3 regions of the Stenotrophomonas maltophilia group sp. LNF247 genome follow, and region 3 is predicted to be linked to each of the others. Evidence: predicted binding sites of a transcription regulator. Region 3 holds the regulator's gene; each other region holds the start of a gene.

Region 1 (2,262 bases), on a different contig from region 3:
TGTTCCGCCATCTGCAACTGCGCGCCGATCGCCGCCTGCACACTCTGGCGCACGCTGGCCATCGCCTCACCCAGCTGGGTCAGCTCGTCGCGGCCACCGAGGCGGAACTCCTGGTCCAGCTGCCCCTTGGACAGGCGCTCGGCCAGGTTCACCGCGCGCGCCAGCGGACCGGTCAGGCTGCGGCCGATCATCACCGAGGCGCCGATGCCAGCAAGCAGCGCAACGCCGCCCAGCACCAGCAACTGCAGCAGGCTGCGCTCGCCCAGGCGGATCGCCTCGGCGGCAGCCTCACGGCTTTCCTTCTCCTCGAAGTCCACGCCATCGGACAGCGCCTTGTTCCAGCCGTTGGCGGCGTCCTGCACCGGGCCCAGGGTCAGCGCCACGGCACCGGGATAATCGCCCTGCTCCATCAGTTCGCTGGTCTGCTTGTTGAGCGGGCGAGCAACGGCTCGCTTGGCGGCGATGGTTTCAGCGATGGCCTTGCCTTCGGCGTCACTGGGCAGCGCCTGGTAGGCGCTCCAGCTGGCCTCGTAGCGCTTGACGAGATCAGCAATGCGCTTCTCGTCGCTGGTGCGGTGATCACCCTGGCGGATCAGCATCTCGCGGCGCACCACCATCATCTGGTTGTTGGCATCAAGCATCTGCGACAACAGGCGCACCTTGGCCACGCTGACGTCGACCACCTGCTGCATCGCGCGCTTCTGCACGACACTGGCAGTGGCGCCGGTGGCCACCACGGCGGCAACCAGCAGCAGCAACAGGCCAAAGCCCAGCCCAAGACGCCAGGCAACCCTGACGTTCCTCAAGTAGTTCATGGGGGTATCCAAAACGGGGGGATGCGCCCTTATCGGCGGCACGGCAGGCAATCTTGATCGCCATCCACCAATGGCGTCGGCCACTGTTCACCTTGGTGAGTCGCCGTCCCAGTGGCACCTGCCGGTGCAAACCGGCCGCAATGACATGCCTGCTCATGCGGGCATCAGATCCCTTTCACGGTGGCTCGGCGCCGTCTACGGGCAAGGTGGTGGCGTTCCCTGCTGGAGTCCCCGATGCCGTTACCCATGCCCCGATCCGCCCTGCTCGCTCTCTCGCTGCTGGCATCACCTGCCTTCGCGCAGGCGCCGCCGCCTGGCCTGCCTGCCCCCATTGCCGAGAAGGCAGGACCGGACACCGCACCCCGCTCTGTCCTGCACGCCCAGGTGCTGCTGGATCGCGCGAATTTTTCCCCCGGCCAGATCGATGGCGAAGTGGGCAGCAACCAGCGGCGCGCGGTGTCGGGCTTCCAGGCGGCGCATGGGCTGAGCGTAACGGGTGAACTGGATGACGCTACCTGGAAGGCCCTGCAGGCCGATACGATCACGCCGCTGGCAAGCTACACGCTCACGGCTGAAGATGTTGCCGGCCCGTTCCAGCCCATACCGAAAGGGCCCGCCGCACAGGCCAAGCTGAAGTCGCTGGGCTTCAGCAGCGTGGAAGAAGGCCTGGGCGAGCGCTTCCACGCCTCCCCTGAGCTGCTGAAGGCACTCAATCCCGGCGTCGATCTGGCCAAGGCCGGCAGCCGCATCCAGGTGCCCAACATCGGAACGGGGGCCTTGCCGAAGGCGGCGAAGATCGTGGTCGACAAGTCCGACTCCACACTTCAATTGCTGGATGCGCAGGGCAAAGTGATCGCACAGGTGCCTGTCTCATCCGGCAGCCAGCACGATCCGCTGCCGATCGGCGAATGGAAGATTCTCGGCGTGTATCGCGACCCGCCGTTCCACTACAACCCGAAGCTGTTCTGGGATGCGCGCAAGGGCGAAAAGAAGGCGACGCTGCCGCCTGGCCCGAACAATCCGGTCGGACGGGTCTGGATCGACCTGTCCAAGCCACACTACGGCCTGCATGGCACGCCCGAGCCCGGCCATGTCGGCAAGACCGAGTCGCATGGCTGCGTGCGCATGACCAACTGGGATGCGCTGCGCGTGGCCGATGCGGTGGATACTTCGGTGCCCGTGGTGATGCAGGAGTGAGCCGATGCGTCTTTCGCAGCTGATCGTGCTGGGCGTGCTGCTGGGCGTGGGGGGGGGCTGGTGGCTGCACCACGATGCGGGTGAGCCGGCGGCGGTTTCCCCGCCCGCAGTGCAACCTGCGGTGGCTGCGGTTGCAACGCCGCGCGTAGGCGCTCCGGCTCCCACGGCCGTGTCGCCGTCCAGCGCCACCAATGCGCCAACCGGCCTGCTGCTGCCGGTGCAGGGCATCCAGGCGTCGCAGCTGCGCGAT
Region 2 (2,262 bases), on a different contig from region 3:
GAACACCCCGTGGAAGTCCCCCTGCATGCGCACGGTCAGGTCACCGCGCGAGATGGACTGCAACAGGCTCGATACCTGCACCAGGTTCTCGTCGGTGGTCTGCATCAGCCGGTTGAGCCCGGCCACCATGTCGTGGAAATCGTGAGCGAAGCGCTGCTCGTCACCGCGCAGGCTGAAGTCCCCCGCCGCTGCTGCCGTCGCCAGCCTGCGGATCTCACCGTTGATCGCTGACAGGCTGGCCTTGGTCTCGTCCATCGCCTGGGTGATCGCGGCCTTCTCGCCCGGCAGAGGATCCATGTCTACCGACAGATCGCCCCTGGCGTAGTGCTTCATTACTTCGATCAACCGGTTCTGCACCTGCACATGCGAGCCGACGAGCGCATTGGTCTCGTGCACCATGCGCCCGTAGTCACCGGGGAAGGCGCTCTCATCCATGCGATAGCTGAGGCTGCCCGCATCGTGCTGGCGAGCCAGTTCCCCCTGCGCCGCCATCACAGACTGCAATTGCGCCTGCATGCGCTGCATCGACCTGAGCAGCTGCGTCACCTCATCGTTGCCGGAGGCGTCGATGCTGCTGTCCAGCCGCCCGTTGGCGATGCCATCGGCGAGCTTCACGGCTCCCTCCAGCGGCCGGGTCAGGCTGCGGGTGATGGCCCATGCGGCCAGCGAGCCGAGTATCAGGCTCAGCACGCCGAACACGATCGACAAGGTGCCGGTCCACGCCTCGGTCGCGCGGTAGTCCTCGCGGCTGCGCGCCGTCAGCACCTCCTGGTGCCGCAGCAGGGTGGAGATCGCCTCGTTCCAGGCCGTCGCCAGGCCCTGCTCGGCAAGCAGCTCCTTGGCTGCACCGTCGAAATCGCCGGCCTTCATGCGCTCATGCAGTTGCCGGGTGGACGCGTCGGTGGCCTTGCGTGCCGCGTCGATCCGCGCGACCAGCGTATCGCCGGTGGCATCACGCGGAATCTTGATGTACTTGGCCCATATGGCGTCGTAAGCCTGCGACAGCTCCTGCGCCTTCCGATAATCCCTGTCGAAATCCTCACCGCGCTTGATCACCATCAGCCGGCGCTGCATCAGCACCGCATTGTTGGTATCCAGCATCTCGTTCAACAACCGCATTTTCACCATGTTGACGTCCACCACTTTCTCGAACTGGGTGGACTTCAGGTGATTTCCGTACAACGCCAGGCCGACGATGGCGACGATGAACAGCAGCAGCAAACCAAACCCGGCGCCCAGCCGGGATCCCACTCGGAGGTTGCGTAAGGCGAGCATCTCAATTCCCTTGATCAATGGCCGTACGGTCGATGGCGGCGCAGGCAGGGGAAACTTTATGGGCCGATATTATTGTATCGATCCAGATATCCTGAAATGTGCGGGCTGTTGTGAAAACCGCGCACCGGCAAATTCCTGCAGCCGCGCATTGCAAACGTGCATCGGACCACCCAATATTCGACCTGAATGCGGGTTATTCATTTTGCGAGCCGGTGACGGCGCATGGAGAACGAGTAGCCAGCATTAACTTGGACTGCGAAGAAGCCACCAGAGGCATGTGCCACGCTTCCTTCCGCCTCTGGCCTGGGAAAGAACGTTCGATACTTTCTCGGGAGAGCCTCATGAACTCGCGCTCAGTATCGGTGTTTCTCCGGAGTAGTCCCTGGCATCCATGACCGATGCAGAAGATGCATGGCGGCGTGGCGTCCGCCCACTGCAGAGCAAGCCACCACGTTGCCAGTGCAATGATTCGCATCGTCGCTGGCCCTCTACGCATCCTTCGACGCCCGTCGTGACCTGTGGCAAAGGCGCACCGCGATGCCATATGGCATTCAGCCCGGAGCGACCGCGCAAAGCTCTCTCGTGCTGGGCCATCAACAACAGCGCGGACCACGCTACAGTCGGCGCATGACCCTCGTCCTGCAGATTGAAGGCGCCGCCATCGATGACATCGCCAGCCTTTACACGGAGATCAACCGCGTGTTCATGGCCGGCGAGGCATGGCAGCTCGGGCCGAGCCTGGACGCACTGGACGACCTGCTGCATGGCGGCTATGGCGCACTGGCTGGCCACGCGCAGGCCACGCTGATCTGGCGCGATATCGCCCACAGCCGTGCGGCGCTGGGCGTGGAGGCGACCTGCCAGTGGCTGCAGGCCAAGCTGGACGCACCAGGCAGCTTCAACGCGCGGGCGATCGCCCGCCGGCTGCAGGCGGTGCGACAGGGCGAGGGCCCGACCTACTTCGAGATCGTCATGCAGATCTTCGAC
Region 3 (2,262 bases):
CGAGTGCGCCGAAGCCTTCGTGGACGCGGCGGACAATGCCGACCACGCGGCGGATGATCTGCCCGGTCAGGTCCTGGTAGCTCTGGGTCAGGGCGATCTCGGTCAGGTTGTGGCGGATGCGCTCGAGCTGCGCGTCCTGGCCTGGCTGCAGGCCTTCGGCACGCAGCTGTTCGGTCAGGCTGCGGCATTCCTCGGCCAGGTCCAGGGTACGGTGGGTGGCCTGTTCGGTCATCGCCACCACGTGGTCCAGGCGCGCGCAGGCGTCATCCAGCTCACCGGCCTCGCTGGGCACGGTCGGCAGTTCACCCAGCGCCTGTCCCAGCTCGCGGGCCAGCCGCGACAGGCCGCTCATCATCGGCTGCGTGCGCAGCGCGACCAGTCCGTCGATGCGTTGCCGCCAGGCAGCTTCGTCACCGGACTCCAGTGCGTCCAGGGCTTCCTGCAGGCGCAGGGCCAGGGCGTTCTTGTCGACCGTGGTATCCATCAGGCGCTGGCCGCCAGGCGTTCGAAGATCTTGCCGAGCTTCTCTTCCAGCGTCTGCGCGGTGAAGGGCTTGATGATGTAGCCGTTCACGCCGTTCTGGGCGGCTTCGATGATCTGTTCGCGCTTGGCTTCGGCAGTGACCATCAGCACTGGCAGGGTCTTCAGCTTGGCATCGGCGCGGATCGCCTTGAGCAGCTCAATGCCGGTCATCACCGGCATGTTCCAGTCGGTGACGACGAAATCGAACGACTGGCTCTGCAGCAGCGACAGCGCGGCATGCCCGTCCTCGGCTTCGGCGGTATTGGTGAAGCCAAGATCGCCCAGCAGGTTCTTGACGATGCGACGCATGGTCGAGAAGTCGTCGACGATCAGGATGCGCATGTTCTTGTTCAAAGCAGAGTTCCTTTGTTGTTCATTCCGGGTGGCCGGGGGCAGCCGCCTCGGGCATGTTCACTCTTCCAGGCCGGCGTCGGCCGCCTCGAAAATCTTCAATCGTCCACGCAGGCGCAGCACGGCCTGGCCGTGGATCTGGCAGACCCGCGACTCGCTCACGCCGAGCACCGCGCCGATCTCCTTCAGGTTCAGTTCCTGCTCGTAATAGAGCGAGAGCACCAGCTGTTCGCGCTCGGGCAGGTGGCCGATGGCCTTGCCCAGCTCGCGGCCGAACTCGCCGCGCTCCAGCACCTGCTGCGGGGTCGGGCCGCCCTGGGCGACGGTATCCAGCTCGCCCTGGTCCTCGATGCGTGACTCCAGGCTCAGCACCTGGCCACGCGCGGCGTCTTCCATCAGCCGCAGGTATTCGGGCAGCGGCATCTCCATCGCGGCGGCCACTTCGGTGGCGCTGGCGGCACGGCCGGTGCTCTGTTCCAGGCGGCGGATGGTGGCAGCGGCGTCGCGTGCGCGGCGATGCACCGAGCGCGGCACCCAGTCGCCACGGCGGATCTCGTCGATCATCGAACCGCGGATGCGGATCGAGGCGTAGGTCTCGAACGAGGCGCCCTGGTCGGCGTCGTAGCTGCGCGACGCTTCGATCAGCCCCATCATGCCGGCCTGGATCAGGTCGTCCACCTCCACGCTCGCCGGCAGGCGTGCGGCCAGGTGGTGGGCGATGCGCCGCACCAGGTCCGAGTGCTGGGAGATGACCTCGTTGGCCGCCGAGCGCTGGACCTCCCGGTACTGGGCTGCGCCTTTCATGCGGCCACCCCGCGCTGCTTGAGAATGCGCTCGAGGAAGAACTCGACGCCGCCACGCGGTTCGGTCGGCGCCTGCCAGCGTGCGGTGCGGCGCGCGATCTCGGTGATCGCCAGCGCGGCCGGGCTGGACGGGTAGGCCTTCACCACCGGTTGCTGGCGCTGCACCGACAGGCGCAGCCAGTCGTCCTGCGGCACGCAGCCCAGGTAGTTCAGCGAGACATCGGCGAGGAACTTCTCGCACACGCGGGTCAGCTTTTCGTACAGCACGCGGCCCTCGTTGGGGTCGCGCACCATGTTGGCCACCACCTGGATGCGGTCCACGCCGCGCTCGCGCGACAGCACCTTGATCAGTGCGTAGGCGTCGGTGATCGAGGCCGGTTCGTCACAGACCACCACCACGGTGTCCTGCGCGGCCTGGCAGAAGGTCAGCACGCCGTCGGTGATGCCGGCGGCGGTATCGACCACCATGATGTCCAGCTCGCGTTCCAGTTCGGAGAACACGTTGACCAGGCCGACATGCTCGGCCGGGGCCAGCTCGGCCATGTGGCGGCGGCCGGAAGCGGCCGGGACCACCAGCACGCCGTTC

The links. The regulator FliA, encoded in region 3, starts transcription of late flagellar genes. The targets are predictions, from matches to a motif close to TAAAGTTTNNCNNNCNNNGGCCGATAA.
Region 1: a site for FliA is predicted at 845-871, ahead of ACTXG9_RS12220 (methyl-accepting chemotaxis protein). Genes of this name have one in related genera too.
Region 2: a site for FliA is predicted at 1,308-1,334, ahead of ACTXG9_RS05315 (methyl-accepting chemotaxis protein). Genes of this name have one in related genera too.

Annotation. Positions count from the first base shown of each region.
Region 1 covers NZ_JBSRQL010000011.1:3,549-5,810, reverse strand. The annotation lists gene ACTXG9_RS12220 (methyl-accepting chemotaxis protein) at 1-815, opposite strand, end outside; gene ACTXG9_RS12215 (L,D-transpeptidase family protein) at 1,050-2,012, shown strand; gene ACTXG9_RS12210 (M23 family metallopeptidase) at 2,017-2,262, shown strand, end outside.
Region 2 covers NZ_JBSRQL010000004.1:796-3,057, reverse strand. The annotation lists gene ACTXG9_RS05315 (methyl-accepting chemotaxis protein) at 1-1,275, opposite strand, end outside; gene ACTXG9_RS05310 (barstar family protein) at 1,903-2,262, shown strand, end outside.
Region 3 covers NZ_JBSRQL010000001.1:443,839-446,100, reverse strand. The annotation lists gene ACTXG9_RS02110 (protein phosphatase CheZ) at 1-484, opposite strand, end outside; gene cheY (chemotaxis response regulator CheY) at 484-876, opposite strand; gene ACTXG9_RS02100 (RNA polymerase sigma factor FliA) at 934-1,677, opposite strand; gene ACTXG9_RS02095 (MinD/ParA family ATP-binding protein) at 1,674-2,262, opposite strand, start outside.